Linked DNA regions of Rheinheimera salexigens. Each later gene encodes a partner of the first gene's protein in a complex. Links are inferred from orthologs where the notes say so. Each region holds a gene or a part of one and is shown on either strand. Other genes may lie near its edges. The genes, in order: dnaN, holB, dnaX, dinB and holA.

Region 1 (2,980 bases):
AACTAAATATTTGTCGGGTAGAGTGTTGATCTAATTCCGACGTTAAATCATCTATCAACAATAACGGCTGTTTTTGACCGTTATCGCGTATCAAATTATTTTGCGCAATCTTTAACGCAAATAGTAACACTTTTAGCTGGCCGCGTGATAATTCTTCTTCTACCGCCTGCTGTTCAACTTTAAGCTTTAAATCAGCTTTTTGTGGGCCATACTGGGTAAAGCCCATTCTACTATCTTGAGCAAAGTTTTGCTGTAGCAATGCTAACAGCCCTGCTTCGTCGGTTATTTTCTCTGGCCAACCTTGCTGTAATTGGAACGTTAGCGTAGCAAACAAACTGTCATCAGCAGTTAATTGGCTAAAACAGGCAGCTAACTGTTGTACATAACTTTGTCGTAACTGTTGCAAGGCAAAAGCCAAGCTAACAAATTGCTGATCCCAATATTCAAACTGGCTATCATAACTGCGTTGGGTTTTTAACAACGCATTGCGTTGCTTGAGTATTTTACTAAACCGAAGCCAGATATCAAAGAATTGAGGTTCCACGTGGAACAATCCCATATCAAAAAACTGCCGTCTTTCTTTTGGCCCACCAAAAAACAGTTTAAAACTATCTGGCGTAATTAATTGTACCGGCAATAAACTGGCTAAATCTGCTAATCGGGTAATACTACTACCATTTAAACGTGCTTGCATGTCGCCTTGGCGAGAACGTTTAATACCTAAGCTATGAGCTTGACCATGCGCTTTTACTTTAGCATGTAGCACAAATGCATCTTGTTCATGTCGCACTAAGCGCTGTGGTCGACTAGTTCTAAATGAGCGACCATGGGCTAAATAATAAATAGCTTCTAATAAACTGGTTTTGCCGCTGCCATTGCTGCCAACAAATAAATTAACTTGCTCAGCAGCAACAAAGGACGATGTAGCAACATTTCTAAATTGGCTAATATTTAGCGACAACAACGACATTAATTATAAGCGCATCGGCATAACAACATATGATGCCCCAACATTACCCACACCTTCAACTAAAGCACTGGAATTGGCGTCATTTAAATGTAGTATTACTAAATCAGTCGATAAGGTGTTTAGCACATCCAATAAATAGCCAACATTAAAACCTATTTCTAAATTGTCGCCTTGATACTCAACTTCAATTTGCTCTTCGGCTTGTTCATGCTCAGGGTTATTCGCCACAATATGTAAGCCACCCGGTGTTAATGTAAAACGCACACCACGATATTTTTCATTGGATAAAATTGACGCTCTAGTACAAGCATCTTTAAGAATGCTGCGATGGGCAGTGACCAACTTAGTACTATTGCGTGGTAATACTCGACGATAGTCTGGAAAGCGGCCATCAATCAATTTGCTGCTGAACACAAAATTACTGTCGGTTAAACGAATATGATTTTGACCAAAACTTAATTGAATTTGCTGCTCATCATTGGCTAATAAGCGCATAATTTCCATTACGCCTTTACGCGGAATAATAATTTGTTTTTGTTCGGCATTAAAACCTGGTAGTTCTAGTAAGCTTAAGGCTAAACGGTGACCATCTGTAGCAACAGCTCGCACTTGACCATTATCAGTTTCAAATAATAAACCATTTAAATAATAACGTACGTCTTGGTTGGCCATCGAGAAAGCGGTGTCATCTAACAGCTTTCGCAGTTGCTGACGGCTTAATTCAATATCAACTTCACCTTGCCAGCTTTCTAAATTTGGATATTCTGCTGCACTTAGTGTCGATAAGGTAAACTTAGTTTTACCACAACTTAAAATACAATTATCAGCTTGGACTAAAACATTAATATCCGCGCTATCGGGTAAGCTGCGGCATATGTCTAATAATTTTTTTGCCGGAACCGTTATACGGCCTTCAGCTTGAATAGATAAGGCATCAGTGGTTGCCACTAACTCCACTTCTAAATCAGTACCGGTTAATGACAAGCGGCCATCAGCTACTTCTACTAATACATTTGATAAAATTGGTAATGTATGACGACGCTCTATCGCGCCGGACACCATCTGCAATGGCTTTAATAACGCATCTCTGTTAATAACAAATTGCATGAGCAGATCCCTGTTACGATGACAATGTACGAATTAGGTTTTGAAAATCTTCTTTTATTTCATGCGTTTCTTCTTTTAGTGATTCAATTCTACGGCACGCATGCAACACAGTAGTATGATCCCGACCACCAAAAGCATCACCAATTTCCGGTAAACTATGGTTTGTTAACTCTTTAGATAATGCCATCGCCATTTGCCGCGGCCTTGCCACTGAACGTGAGCGACGTTTAGACAATAAATCGGCTATACGTATCTTATAATATTCAGCGACTGTTTTTTGAATATTTTCAATCGTGACTAATTTATCTTGTAAGGCTAATAAATCTCGTAACGCTTCGCGCACAAAGTCGATAGTAATCGGTCGGCCAGTAAAGTTAGCATTGGCGATAACACGATTAAGCGCACCTTCCAGTTCACGCACGTTAGAACGTAAACGCTTGGCAATAAAAAAGGCCACCTCTTCAGGTAAACGGATTTGATTTTCATGCGCCTTGCGCATCAAGATCGCGACACGTGTTTCTAGCTCTGGAGGCTCGATAGCAATGGTTAATCCCCAACCAAAACGAGATTTCAAACGATCTTCAACGCCATCGATTTCTTTAGGATAACGATCGCTGGTTAAAATAATTTGTTGGTTGCCTTCTAACAAGGCATTAAAAGTGTGGAAAAACTCTTCTTGCGAGCGTTCTTTATTAGCAAAAAATTGAATATCATCTATAAGCAGCGCATCAACCGAACGATAATAACGTTTAAACTCTTCTATGGCATTGTTTTGTAATGCTTTAACCATATCCTGAACAAAGCGTTCTGAATGCATATAAATAACTTTTGCATCCGGCTTTTTAGCTAAAATACCATTACCCACCGCATGCAATAAGTGGGTTTTACCCAAACCCGTGCCAC
Region 2 (2,940 bases), 1.6 Mb from region 1 along the record:
GTTTCTATTAATAGACGGTCTAAAGGTATTTGTTTTACCACTTCACGTAATTCGTCAGCATTACGAAATGTCATAATGCCTGAGATAGAAATATAAAACCCCATATCCATGGCGGCTTTAGCCATATCCCATGTTTCTGTAAAGCAGTGCAATACCCCACCAGCACGTTCTGCATGATGGCTACGCATTAAACTTAAGGTGTCTTCTCTGGCATCACGGGTATGAATAATTAAAGGTTTATTCACTTGATTTGCCACTTCAATATGGCTAACAAATGCCGCTTGCTGTGAAGCTTTAGTTTCTACAGAATAAAAATAATCTAATCCCGTTTCGCCCACTGCCACAACTTCTGGCCGTTGGCACAAGGTAAGCAGTTGCTCTGGATCAACCTTATCGTGTTGGTGTAACGGATGTTCACCGCAAGAAATCGATACCATTGGATAAGCTGACACCTGTTGCGCCATTTGCTCAAACTTACTTAAGCTGACGCAAACACATAACATATGTTGAATTTTTTCGGCCGTTGCCTGAGCGATGACTTGATCTAAAGTTAAACCAAGCTTATCCAGCTCTAATAGATCTAAATGACAGTGTGAATCAACAAACAAGATTAAACCTCTATTTAACTAAACAATAAAAACCCATAAATATAGTACCCATTAATCTAACTTGCTTTTGGCAAGTAGTTTAAGGGGGGAAACTTACATGGTATAAGTCGCTTCACCAGATGCTGAATATTGGCCAACCAGTTTTTCAATTTTCGCGCTGAACTGCTGTTTATCATCGATAAAAGCAATGCCAACACCTGCCGGCATAGCACTTTGCGAGCCATGTGGCGATATCCAGGCAACTTTTCCTGAAACAGAAATTGACTCTAAAGCATCAGGTAAGGTAACCGTTAAAGCTAATGACTGGCCCATTTTGTAACCGGTACCGGTGCGTATAAATAAACCGCCATGTTTTAAAAACGGCATATAACTACGATACAATTCTTTTAAATCACTAAAACCAATAGATAGTTCGTCCATTTTCTCTCCGCTTAATGACGTAAACGCCGTAGCTCCGTTAATAAAGCACTCAGTGCTAGTGACTTATTCTGCCCTAAAATGTTCTGCTCGTCACGGCACCAACGCATATAGTACTGATGCGCTAAGGGTAAACGCTCAGCATTATGCTGTAATAATTGAGGTAAATAGGTTTTACGTATATAAAAACCTAATATTGCGGCTACTTGATCCGTTGCTAATAGTTGCTTAACCGCCTCTGGTAACGCAACTTGTTCGGTAAAAAACTTCTCTAATGTTTGCAACAAGCTTTGAATATTATCGGCTTTACCTGATTCGAGCATACTTAATGCTTTTAATGGCCCACCACTACAGTAGCTTAGTAAAAAATCTGGCACCGCTCTATTACTATGCTGCTCTAACCAATGTAAGGCATGGCTATCAAATTGGGCCGCAAGTGGCCAATTTTGCAAACGACTGAGCAATGTTGCGGTTAAACGTGCCGGATATGGGCTTAATAATAATAAATAGCCGTTTTGTGGCGGCTCTTCCAATGTTTTTAATAACGCATTTGCAGCTGCTTCAGTTAATCGCTCGGCATTTCGCAGTAGCACTAGCTTATTTTTTTGTTGCTGGGCGGTACTTTGCATAAACAGACTAATTTGGCGTACGGCATCCACCCCAATACTGGTATTGGTGGCATCGACTATAAGTAAATCTGCATGATTACCTGCTTTGCGTAATAAACAGCTTTTACAATGTTCACACGGTCGAGCGTCGCTAGCATTGGTCCCATTAGTACTTGTTGTATTGGTACAGAGCAAACTAGCAATTAACCAATTAGCTAAGGTGGTTTTCCCTACGCCCTCTGGACCAGTAAATAACAAAGCATGGGCTAAACTACTTTTAGCCATTAATGCCCTGAATTGAGCTTGATAAGGCTGTAACCAAGGTAACATTTATAAAGTGGCCTGAGTGTGAGGTGCAACTTGTGCATTTAACACGGATATAATATCAGCATGCACTTGTTCAATAGCTTGGCTTGCATCGATAGTAAAAACATTGGATTCATTGGCCGCAATTTGTTGATACTTTTCTCGCGTACGCTCAAAGAATGCCAGCTGTTCTAATTCGATTCGATCTAACTTGCCACGCTCCAGCGCACGTTGTAAGCCTATTTTAGGATCAATATCTAAATACAGGGTGATATCAGGGGTATGCTCAGACAATACCGCCCGACGTAAGTCGTTAATAAAAGCTTCGTCTAACTGCCTACCACCACCTTGGTAAGCCCGTGATGACATATCATGTCGGTCGGCTAGTACCGTTTTACCCGCGGTTAAAGCGGGAGTAATGACATTAGTCATTAACTGCATACGTGCGGCGTACATTAATAATAATTCAGTGGTGGGTGACACCACTTCGTCAGACACTTGCTTTACTAGGTTACGTATTTGTTCGGCCATTGGTGTGCCACCTGGCTCACGTGTGCAAATAACATCATGACCTTTCTGCTGCAACCAATGCTGAACTAAGGCAATAGCTGAGCTTTTACCACTGCCTTCTAGCCCTTCAACAACGATAAACTGGGCCTTATTTTGTAAGGTGTTTTTCTTAGACGATTGCATGTTAGTTTGCATGTTATTTTCCGAAAATATATTTTTGTACTGCAGCATTATGCTGCTCTAAACTGGTTGAAAACTGATGGCTACCATCGCCTTTACTGACAAAATAATATAAATCCGTCGCTTCGGGTTGCGCTGCCGCCATTAAAGCAGTTTCGCTGACCAACGAAATAGGACCAGGCGGTAAGCCTGCATGGCGATACGTATTATAAGGATGTGGATTACGTAAATCACTACGTTTAATGTCACCGTCAAAGTCTTTAATACCATAAATGACGGTAGGATCGGTTTGCAGGCGCATATTTTTACGT
Region 3 (3,047 bases), 2.8 Mb from region 1 along the record:
TATCGTCAATGCTAACACGGCGTACATTGTGATTACCTAACATGGTTATTTTCACTAAACCTGCACCAGACTCTCCCGTTACTTCCATGGTTGCGATTTCGGCTTGCGCTTTTTGCATTTTCTCTTGCATAGCTTGCGCTTGCTTCATGATATTGCCCATACCACCTTTAAACATAATATCGCTCTCTGTTAGTTAGTATTTAGTAATTTGTGTTACGCTTTTTTCGATTTGGTAAAGCTTAGTTTGGCAAAGCAGTGCGTATTTGCGCAGTGCTTTTGCATGACCTTAGCGCGACAAGATAAAGATTCAGTAGCATAAATACAAGTCTTGTTTGTAACACTAGATTAGTTTACTTGAATGGTATCTTCTAGCATTTGTGCCGCAAATAATTGCTGGAACTGAATAACGTTGTCATCTTGTTGCAGTAATTTATGCACATATACTCGCCGCTCAGCAACTATGCGTTGCTGAATAGCCAAAGGACTATCAGCGACTTCATCATGATAACTTATCTGTAATTGCAGACGCTGATTAAAGCTGTGCTCTAATAGTTGCTGTAAGTTTTGTCTAAACTCAGCATCGTCTAAATGTTGCTGACTTTTAGCAACACTTAACTGCATATTCTCACCTTGTAAACTGATGGCTGCATTAAGTAAAAACAACCTACTTAAACCACCGGTATCTAACTGCTCTATTCTGGCCGCCCACGCATCTACTTGGGCCGCAAATTTAATTGAAAAATTTTGCTGATTAATACTGCCATCAAATTCCGTTAATGGCGGTGTCTCTGCTTGATATTGCTGCCACATCGCATCAGCTTGGCCATTATCAAATGGCGCTAGCTCGTCATTAGGTTCATCATTCGGCTCATAGTTCGCTTCATAATTCGGCTCATCATTTAAGCCGGCAACAGCATCGTTATAGCCTGCATCATCAATAACGGCTGACTGAGCTGGTGCTGTTCTATTAGGCGTAGCCGCTTGTGTTGGTAACTGGGATGGCGAATGTACTGGCTGCTGCATGGCAGGTTGTGGCATCTGAGCCTTACTATTGGCCTGACTTTGAGGTAATGCCGGCGACGCTTCTGGCCGCACCGTTACAGCCGACTCTGCCAAGCGCGGCGCTAATGGCCGCTCAATCTTTTTTTCAGCAGCGCGGCTGTTTTGCTCTAAGCTTATGCCTCGCCTAGCCATAATGCCGGAGGTTACCGAGTCAATACCGGCATTCGGCGCTATAGCTGGCTGCTGTGGCTCTACTATGGCATCTATTGCCATCGGCTGTATTGGCAGCCGTTGTTGTTCTTGGGACGCCTCAGGTGTATCAGGTGCTAGTACTTCCTGAGAATGCGCTACTGGGCTTGCTGTTATTGCCGGTGCAGAAGCTTGAGCTAAAGACTGCGCTGGCAGCTCGGGTGTTTGCATTGGCTGCGCCACTGGCTTTGGCATAGCTGTATTTGACCCAGCAGTGCTTGACTCAGCAGTACTTGGCTCAACAGTGCTTAGTGCATCAGTTTTGGAAGCAACATGGCTACTTAGCGTTACAGGCTCTACTGCACTATTTGGGTGGCTCGGTTGGCTAATACCGCTTACTAAGTTAACGCTAGCGGGGGCAAACGCCATAGCCCGTAATAGCGCCATTTCTAAACCAATCAGGGCATCTGGGGCGTAAGCCAATTCTTTTTTACCGCTGATTAATAATTGATAATATAACTGCACTTGAGCCGGTTCTAAGCGCTGAGCTAATTGCAGAATAAAATCTGCACTTTCACTAATCGCTGCTGCCGCGGGGGTAAATTGACTTAATGCGGTTAGATGTAAAATCGACAACATATCGTCTAATACTTGCGCATAGTCATTATGTTGCTGCACCAGCGTGGCTAATTGCTGCTGTAAGCCAACCGCATCTTGGGCCAAAACAGCCTGTAATAGTTGCTCAGCCCAGCTTTGCTCTAAATAGCCCAGCATGGTTCTAATAACATCAAGCTGAATATCACTATTACTTTGGGCAATAGCTTGATCAGTCAAACTTAATGAGTCACGCAAACTGCCTTTAGCCGCTTTGGCGATTAAGTTTAATGCCGGTTCAACAAAAGGAATATTTTCTTCGGTTAATACATAGGCTAAATGCTGCGCTATTTGCGTAGGACTTAAGGCTAATAAATTAAACTGCAAACAGCGAGATAATACTGTGATCGGTAATTTTTGCGGATCAGTCGTCGCCAGTAAAAATTTAACATGCGGCGGTGGTTCTTCAAGTGTTTTAAGTAAGGCATTAAAACTATGCTTAGACAGCATATGCACTTCATCTATTAGATACACCTTAAACCGGCCACGGCTTGGCGCGTATTGCACGTTATCTAATAAATCACGGGTATCTTCTACTTTGGTGCGCGACGCGGCATCAATTTCCATTAAATCGACAAAGTTACCGGCATCAATTTCACGGCACGCTGTGCATTCACCACAAGGTGACGCCGTAATACCTAGCTCACAATTTAAACTTTTAGCAAAAATGCGGGCTATCGTGGTTTTACCTACACCGCGAGTACCGGTAAATAAATAGGCATGATGCAGCCGATTATTGGTTAAGGCATTGCTGAGCGCGTTTTTTACATGCTCTTGCCCCACTAATTGAGAAAAGTGCTGTGGACGCCACTTGCGTGCTAAAACCTGATAACTCATAACCGCTGCTTACACTCTAATAATTGCTCTAAGTCCAGACTAAGCTTATTCGTCGGCATACTCAACTAAGCTAAGCACTTTTAAATCGGCTTGCTGTAATTTTGCCACGCCACCTAAATCGGTTAAGGCAATAACAAAAGCGGCATCTTCAACAATACCACCGAGTTGACGCACTAACTTTACCGTCGCATCAATAGTGCCACCGGTTGCCAGTAAATCATCTACTAACAACACTTTGTCGCCAGCACAAATAGCATCAGCATGCAGCTCAAGCGTATCTTCACCATATTCTAATTGGTAGCTTTGGCTAATCCGATTACGCGGCAGCTTGCCGGGCTTTCTAACCGGGATAAAGGATATACCCA
Region 4 (2,962 bases), 1.2 Mb from region 1 along the record:
GGCTTAAGTGGTAAGTTGAATCAAGCCGGCCGCAATAGTGTGATGCAGGCGTTTATCTCGGCAAAATATAAAGTCTTAGTCACGACGGATTTAGCCGCACGTGGTTTAGATCTATTAAGCGTTTCACATGTGGTGAATTTTGATTTACCTAAGTATGCGGAAGAATATGTGCACCGCATTGGTCGCACGGGCCGTGCTGGGGCAAAAGGCCAAGCTATTTCATTAGTGGGGCCCAAAGATATTGTTAGTTTGCAGCAAATTGAAGCGTTTTTACGCTTAGAAACCGAATATAGCCAAGTACCAGGCTTAGTTGGCAAATTTGACGGCAAAGAGAAACCTAAAGCTGAGATTAAGAAAGTCATTAAAAAGCGGCCAGCAAAAGCCAAACCAAGCCAAAAACCAACCGAAGAGAAAAAAGTCGCTAAAGCCGCTCCGGCGTTTTTTCAACCTAGTGATGATGGCTTGACACCACCAAAGCGGAAGAAAAAATAAATTTGCAGGTGCGCGTTTTTTAAGCAATATAACTGCTACACTGATTTTGATAGCAAGATTATTGTTACAAGGTAATTGTTACAAGGTAATTGTTGTCAGAAACGTTTAGCTTTAAGTGATTTTAATGCTGAGCACGGTCGGGAAGACCGGTTATATAAGTCGCCATTAAGTTGGCAAATTTAGTTAAAGTAAGAGAGTGCTATGTCAGATTTAATTACAGGTTCAGTGAAGTGGTTCAACGAAGAAAAAGGTTATGGTTTCCTAGAACGTGAAGGTGGCAAAGATGTTTTTGTCCATTTCCGCGCTATCAATGGCACTGGCCGCAAAACTTTAGTTGAAGGCCAACAAGTTACTTTTGAAGTAACAGAAGGTCAAAAAGGCCCACAAGCTGAAAACGTAACGCCAATCGGTTAATCCGATCAAGTTTAAGAAAAACCGACACTAGTCGGTTTTTTTGTATCTAGAATATATACTGTACTAACCCTCATCACTCAAACGGCAAATTAAGTTGCTGCAATACGCCGGTATTAAAGCCTATTTGTACGCCAACCAACCTAACACTATGTTGCTGCCTGCGTTGCCAAGCTTCTTCTAGCAACGGTAGTAATTGGTCTAAGGTTAAAGACAAACCTTGTTTTTCTACTGTAGTTTGCCTGAAGTCACTAAACTTTAATTTAACGCCAATTTTATTAATGGGTGAATATTGACCGGCACTACTAGATTGATACTTTTCTAAGCGTAGTGCTAACTTAGGTAGTAAGGCGTCTAAGGCTGCAACACAGGCAGTAAACTCCGTTAAATCATGCTCTACCGTGGTTTCTATACCAATAGATTTGCGCTGCACATTATGAAACACCTCACGCTCATCAATACCTTGGCTACGTTTTAGTAAACTGTCTGCCATGCTACCAAAGTGCTTAATTAACGTTGCTAATGGCGCAGTTTGAATATCAGCACAAAGATGTAAGCCTAGTTTTGCTAAACGTTCGGCCGTTTTTGCGCCAACCCCAGGTAACTTTTTTAACGGTAAAGTAGCAACAAAGTGTTCGACTTGGTTTGGCGTAATAACAAAAATACCATCTGGTTTATTTTCATCACTGGCAATTTTAGCCAAAAACTTATTGGGTGCGACGCCTGCAGAAGCGGTAAGTCCAGTTTCATGCTTGATGGTTTGGCGAATATTCTCTGCTATTAAAGTGGCGCTACCGGCAAACATTTTACAATCAGACACATCTAAATAGGCTTCATCTAAGGATAATGGCTCAACTTTGTCGGTATAGCGCTGAAATATTTGTCTTATTTGCTGACTGGCAATGCGATATTTTTCCATATTGCCTTTAAGCAAAGTTAAATGCGGGCAAAGCTTTAACGCTTGGTGAGTTGGCATCGCTGAGCGGACACCAAATACTCTGGCAGGATAGTTACAAGTTGAAATAACACCACGGGCTTCGCGTGAACCACCAATGGCAATTGGAATGTGGCGAAGCGCCGGATTATCACGCATTTCGACCGCCGCAAAAAAACAATCCATATCAATATGTATAATTTTGCGCACAGTACTGCCTAGGCTGTTTATTTAAACAGTAGTTTAATCTGCAGTAGGTTAAATGTAAAGCAACGCAACGGAATGCATACTGGACGTATATCAGGCTCAAATGTTACTTAGTAGATATCTGGATGGCTAAAATCTAGATGCAAAAAGCTATTTTAAAAGGTAGAATAGCGGCGAATTTATTAAACTGTTATTTAATAAGGCAGTACTTTATAAAGCCTACTCGATATATCAGTAATTTATAAAGCTGTATTTTATTAAACCAATGTTGTGCTGACTGAATTTTAATAAAACTAAGCGTGAAGCCCGCGCCAGGAGAGAGCATGTTAAAGCGTGATATGAATATTGCCGATTTCGACCCGGAATTATGGCAATCTATTGAAGATGAAAACGCCCGTCAAGAGGCGCACATTGAGTTAATAGCGTCAGAAAACTATGTTAGTCCACGTGTTTTACAGGCTCAAGGTTCACAATTAACCAATAAATATGCTGAAGGTTACCCGCATAAGCGTTATTACGGTGGTTGTGAATATGTTGATATCGCTGAAGATTTAGCCATTGCTCGGGCGAAAGAGTTATTCTCAGCTGATTACGCTAACGTGCAACCGCATTCTGGCTCTCAGGCTAATGCCGCGGTATTTTTAGCCTTACTTAATGCTGGCGATACTATCTTAGGTATGAGCTTAGCCCATGGTGGTCATTTAACCCACGGTGCATCAGTGAGCTCATCAGGTAAGTTATATAATTCAATCCAGTACGGCTTACACCCAGCAACAGGTGTTGTTGATTACGAACAAGCTGAAGCCTTGGCGCTTGAGCATAAGCCGAAAATGATTATTGCCGGTTTTTCTGCTTATTCAGGCGTTATTGATTGGCAACGTTTTCGTGATATCGCCGATAAAGTTGGTGCATATTTAT
Region 5 (2,913 bases), 2.9 Mb from region 1 along the record:
TTTCGTCAATCATGACATGGAGTACAACGCTGCCCATATCTAGCAGAACCCAATCCCCTGAAGCCTGACCTTCCATGCCTAAAGCTTGCACATCAACTTTTTTCATTTCATTGGCAATATAAGTAGCTATAGACTTAGTATGGCGGGTAGAAGTTCCCGAACACACTACCATATAGTCAGTGACCGTCGATTTATCTCTAACATCTACTGTTATGATATCGCGACCTTTCATATCGTCGGCTTTATCGATAATAAAACTCAATAGTTCGCTGGATTGCACCCTAATTCCTCATTTAATGTTTAAGCAGGTATTTTAACATAAAAAGCCTAAGCAATACTTTATACCTGTGCTAATCGTTTTTAGTTTAAGCCTTGATAGAGCTGGTGTTGCCGAATGTAACCGAGTACATCCGTGGTTAACCATTTTTGTACCGGTTGTTGTTGCTGTAACGCCATGCGTAACTCGGTAGCCGAAATTGGGATCATATCGTTTGCACTAAGCCAGATACTACCATTTTGTTGTTGTTGAAATTGGGCTAAAGACTGACAGCGATATTGGGCTAAAAGCTTAGCAGCATCGCCTTGTTCAACAGTATAACCAGGACGGCGGCAGACAATTAAATTGGCATGATTAAGAATAGTTTGCCATTGATGCCAACTACAAAACCGCGTTAGCGAGTCCATACCAATAATTAAATTCAGGGTAGCTGATGGATGCTGCTGGCGTAATAGTCTAATTGTCTCAGCGGTGTAAGACAGCGTGGTACGTTTTAGCTCAATATTCTCTACGCCTAACTCAGGGTAGGGGGCAGTGGCTAACTTAACCATATTCAATCTATGCTCTGCGCTGACACCAGGGCTTTGTCGATGTGGTGGTAAATGGCACGGCATCAGATCAACCCGGTTTAAATGGCACTCTTTAGCCACCGCGCGGGCAATGCCAATGTGACCAATGTGGATAGGATCAAAAGTACCACCGAGCAAATTAATCTGCTTAGTCATATTGTGCCTGTTGTAAGCTAAAGTTTTTTGCCACCGGTGTAATAAACAACAGCACTAAGTGGCTTAAGGCAATTTCGGTATTATTAAGCTGGCCGCTTTTATATAACCGATCGAACGCTGCTAATTCAAGCAACAAAAAATCTAACCACTTAGCGGGCAAGCGGGCTAAGGCTTGTTGATATTGCGGTTGCCGCTTAGGCCAAATAGCCAGTTGCTTAAAGGTTTGCGCTAAAGGTTGTTGGCTTTGCTGCAGCTGTTGTAATTGCAGCACTTCTTTTTGCAATTGCCAAGCAATAATAACCGGCTCAATATCTTGCTGATGTAAGCGCTGTAAACGATGTAGGGCTTCGTCGGCTTGGCCTGCAAGCATGGCATCCACTAATTGAAACACCGTAAAATGCGAATGGTCAGCCAAAAATTGCTCTAATACTGCGGCGTCTATGGTTTGCTTAATACCGCTAAGTGCCAGCTTTTCTAATTCTTGTCTGGCCGCGAGTAAGTTACTGGCACAATGGTGTTGTAATAAGGCTATGGCATCAGGTGTTAGCTGTAGTTGCAGTTGTCGTGCACGCTGATTTAGCCATTGCTGGCTTTGTTTATCATCTAGCTGATAAATGCCGACTTGTACGGCGTGAGTTTGCAGTTGCTTAAACCACACTAGCTTACTGACATCATTTAGGCCACGTTCACCATGGATTAGCAACACGATATCAGGGTTTAATAAATCGGGCAGCCGCTTTAGGCTGTCATTGGCAGCAGGGCTTAATTTTTGCTGCGCGAGTTCTAACTCAATTAAGCGCCGCTCAGAAAATAGCGACATGGCTTGCAGTTCTGCTTCCAGCTGTTGCCAATCAAATTGCGCATCGGCCACTAAACTGATGCGCTCTGAAAAGCCTTGCGCTTTAGCCGCTAACCGTAGCGCATCAATTGCTTCTAACTTTTGTAAGGGTTCTTCACCAAAAATCAAATAACAGCCGGCTAAAGGCTGTTGTAAATGAGTTGCCAGTTGATTGGCATACAGCTTTTGCATTAATGCAGCCGCGATAATTGACGAAGTATGCGATTAGCGGCTTGTTCACGTAGCTCGCCTAGCATCAAATCCAGCTCTTTAGCTTTAGCCAGCGCCTGATTAGGGTCGTCTTGATAGTCGCGGAATAATTCAAACTGATAAAATTGCGGTTCAGCATCTGGCATCGTTAACGCATACCGCACTTTATAGATCAGTTCATATTCTGCTACTTGGCCGTTTGGAAATAACGATAAGGTTCGCCGTTCTAATGAGTCGCTTACCAGCTGCAGCATAGGTGCAGTTTGTTGCATGCTATCCAACAACTGCACTTTATTATGCTGTAACTTAGCACTGACTAATTGAGCTAATTCTGAGTGGCGATCACTTTGAATATACATAGCTGGAAAATGGCTTAGCGGTAGGTTACCCCGTAAATGAAAGCCACAACTGGTGAGCAGTAAACTGCTCGCCAGTATCAGTAAGCCTAACGCGCGGGCCATATTAGCCAACCACCAAGTTAAGTAACTTTCCTGGTACATATATCACTTTACGAATAGTCACACCTTCTAAGTGGCGACCCACATTGTCATCTGCTTTAGCGCTATTTAGCACACTTTCTTGATCGGCACTGGCAGCAACTGTTACTTTACCGCGCACTTTACCGTTCACTTGCACCACTACCAGCTTTTCATCTTCAACTAAGGCGTTAGTATCGACTACTGGCCATTGGCTTTGCTCAATATGTTGTTTTTGGCCAAGTTGCTGCCATAAATATTGCGCTACGTGCGGGATCATAGGGTTTAACATTTGTAATGTGGCTAATAAGGCTTCTTGCATAACAGCACGGTCTAGCTCGGTGACTAAACTGGCTTTTTGTAGCTTATTAGATAATTCCATCACTG

The links.
Region 2: the proteins of dnaN (region 1) and holB are in contact, whole or in part, in a cryo-EM structure (PDB 8GIZ), measured with the Escherichia coli proteins. The link is inferred for Rheinheimera salexigens from one-to-one orthologs.
Region 3: the proteins of dnaN (region 1) and dnaX are in contact, whole or in part, in a cryo-EM structure (PDB 8GIZ), measured with the Escherichia coli proteins. The link is inferred for Rheinheimera salexigens from one-to-one orthologs.
Region 4: the proteins of dnaN (region 1) and dinB are in contact, whole or in part, in a solved structure (PDB 1OK7), measured with the Escherichia coli proteins. The link is inferred for Rheinheimera salexigens from one-to-one orthologs.
Region 5: the proteins of dnaN (region 1) and holA are in contact, whole or in part, in a cryo-EM structure (PDB 8GIZ), measured with the Escherichia coli proteins. The link is inferred for Rheinheimera salexigens from one-to-one orthologs.

The regions. Positions count from the first base shown.
Region 1 is NZ_MKEK01000001.1:215,840-218,819, forward strand. The notes cover bases 26-2,980. They hold dnaN (DNA polymerase III subunit beta), read right to left. Parts: upstream 2,078-2,980; coding sequence 974-2,077; downstream 26-973. Other genes in these bases: recF (DNA replication/repair protein RecF), read right to left, coding at 26-970; dnaA (chromosomal replication initiator protein DnaA), read right to left, coding at 2,091-2,980. Outside these bases: more of recF, read right to left, coding at 1-25. UniProt on the Escherichia coli protein: Confers DNA tethering and processivity to DNA polymerases and other proteins. Acts as a clamp, forming a ring around DNA (a reaction catalyzed by the clamp-loading complex) which diffuses in an ATP-independent manner freely and bidirectionally along dsDNA.
Region 2 is NZ_MKEK01000001.1:1,818,942-1,821,881, reverse strand. Bases 2-2,916 are described here. They hold holB (DNA polymerase III subunit delta'), read right to left. Parts: upstream 1,964-2,916; coding sequence 1,040-1,963; downstream 2-1,039. Other genes in these bases: mltG (endolytic transglycosylase MltG), read right to left, coding at 2,646-2,916; tmk (dTMP kinase), read right to left, coding at 1,964-2,644; BI198_RS08355 (PilZ domain-containing protein), read right to left, coding at 702-1,028; BI198_RS08360 (TatD family hydrolase), read right to left, coding at 2-608. Also shown: more of BI198_RS08360, read right to left, coding at 1-1; more of mltG, read right to left, coding at 2,917-2,940. UniProt on the Escherichia coli protein: Part of the beta sliding clamp loading complex, which hydrolyzes ATP to load the beta clamp onto primed DNA to form the DNA replication pre-initiation complex.
Region 3 is NZ_MKEK01000001.1:3,027,605-3,030,651, forward strand. The notes cover bases 15-3,036. They hold dnaX (DNA polymerase III subunit gamma/tau), read right to left. Parts: upstream 2,683-3,036; coding sequence 346-2,682; downstream 15-345. Other genes in these bases: BI198_RS13935 (YbaB/EbfC family nucleoid-associated protein), read right to left, coding at 15-175; apt (adenine phosphoribosyltransferase), read right to left, coding at 2,728-3,036. Outside these bases: more of BI198_RS13935, read right to left, coding at 1-14; more of apt, read right to left, coding at 3,037-3,047. UniProt on the Escherichia coli protein: Part of the beta sliding clamp loading complex, which hydrolyzes ATP to load the beta clamp onto primed DNA to form the DNA replication pre-initiation complex.
Region 4 is NZ_MKEK01000001.1:1,465,309-1,468,270, forward strand. The notes cover bases 14-2,950. They hold dinB (DNA polymerase IV), read right to left. Parts: upstream 2,048-2,950; coding sequence 980-2,047; downstream 14-979. Other genes in these bases: BI198_RS06755 (DEAD/DEAH box helicase), read left to right, coding at 14-492; BI198_RS06760 (cold-shock protein), read left to right, coding at 694-906; glyA (serine hydroxymethyltransferase), read left to right, coding at 2,368-2,950. In the rest of the region: more of BI198_RS06755, read left to right, coding at 1-13; more of glyA, read left to right, coding at 2,951-2,962. UniProt on the Escherichia coli protein: Poorly processive, error-prone DNA polymerase involved in translesion repair and untargeted mutagenesis. Copies undamaged DNA at stalled replication forks, which arise in vivo from mismatched or misaligned primer ends.
Region 5 is NZ_MKEK01000001.1:3,148,506-3,151,418, reverse strand. Bases 14-2,901 are described here. They hold holA (DNA polymerase III subunit delta), read right to left. Parts: upstream 2,033-2,901; coding sequence 995-2,032; downstream 14-994. Other genes in these bases: leuS (leucine--tRNA ligase), read right to left, coding at 2,513-2,901; BI198_RS14505 (LPS-assembly lipoprotein LptE), read right to left, coding at 2,032-2,511; nadD (nicotinate-nucleotide adenylyltransferase), read right to left, coding at 361-1,002; rsfS (ribosome silencing factor), read right to left, coding at 14-280. Also shown: more of rsfS, read right to left, coding at 1-13; more of leuS, read right to left, coding at 2,902-2,913. UniProt on the Escherichia coli protein: Part of the beta sliding clamp loading complex, which hydrolyzes ATP to load the beta clamp onto primed DNA to form the DNA replication pre-initiation complex.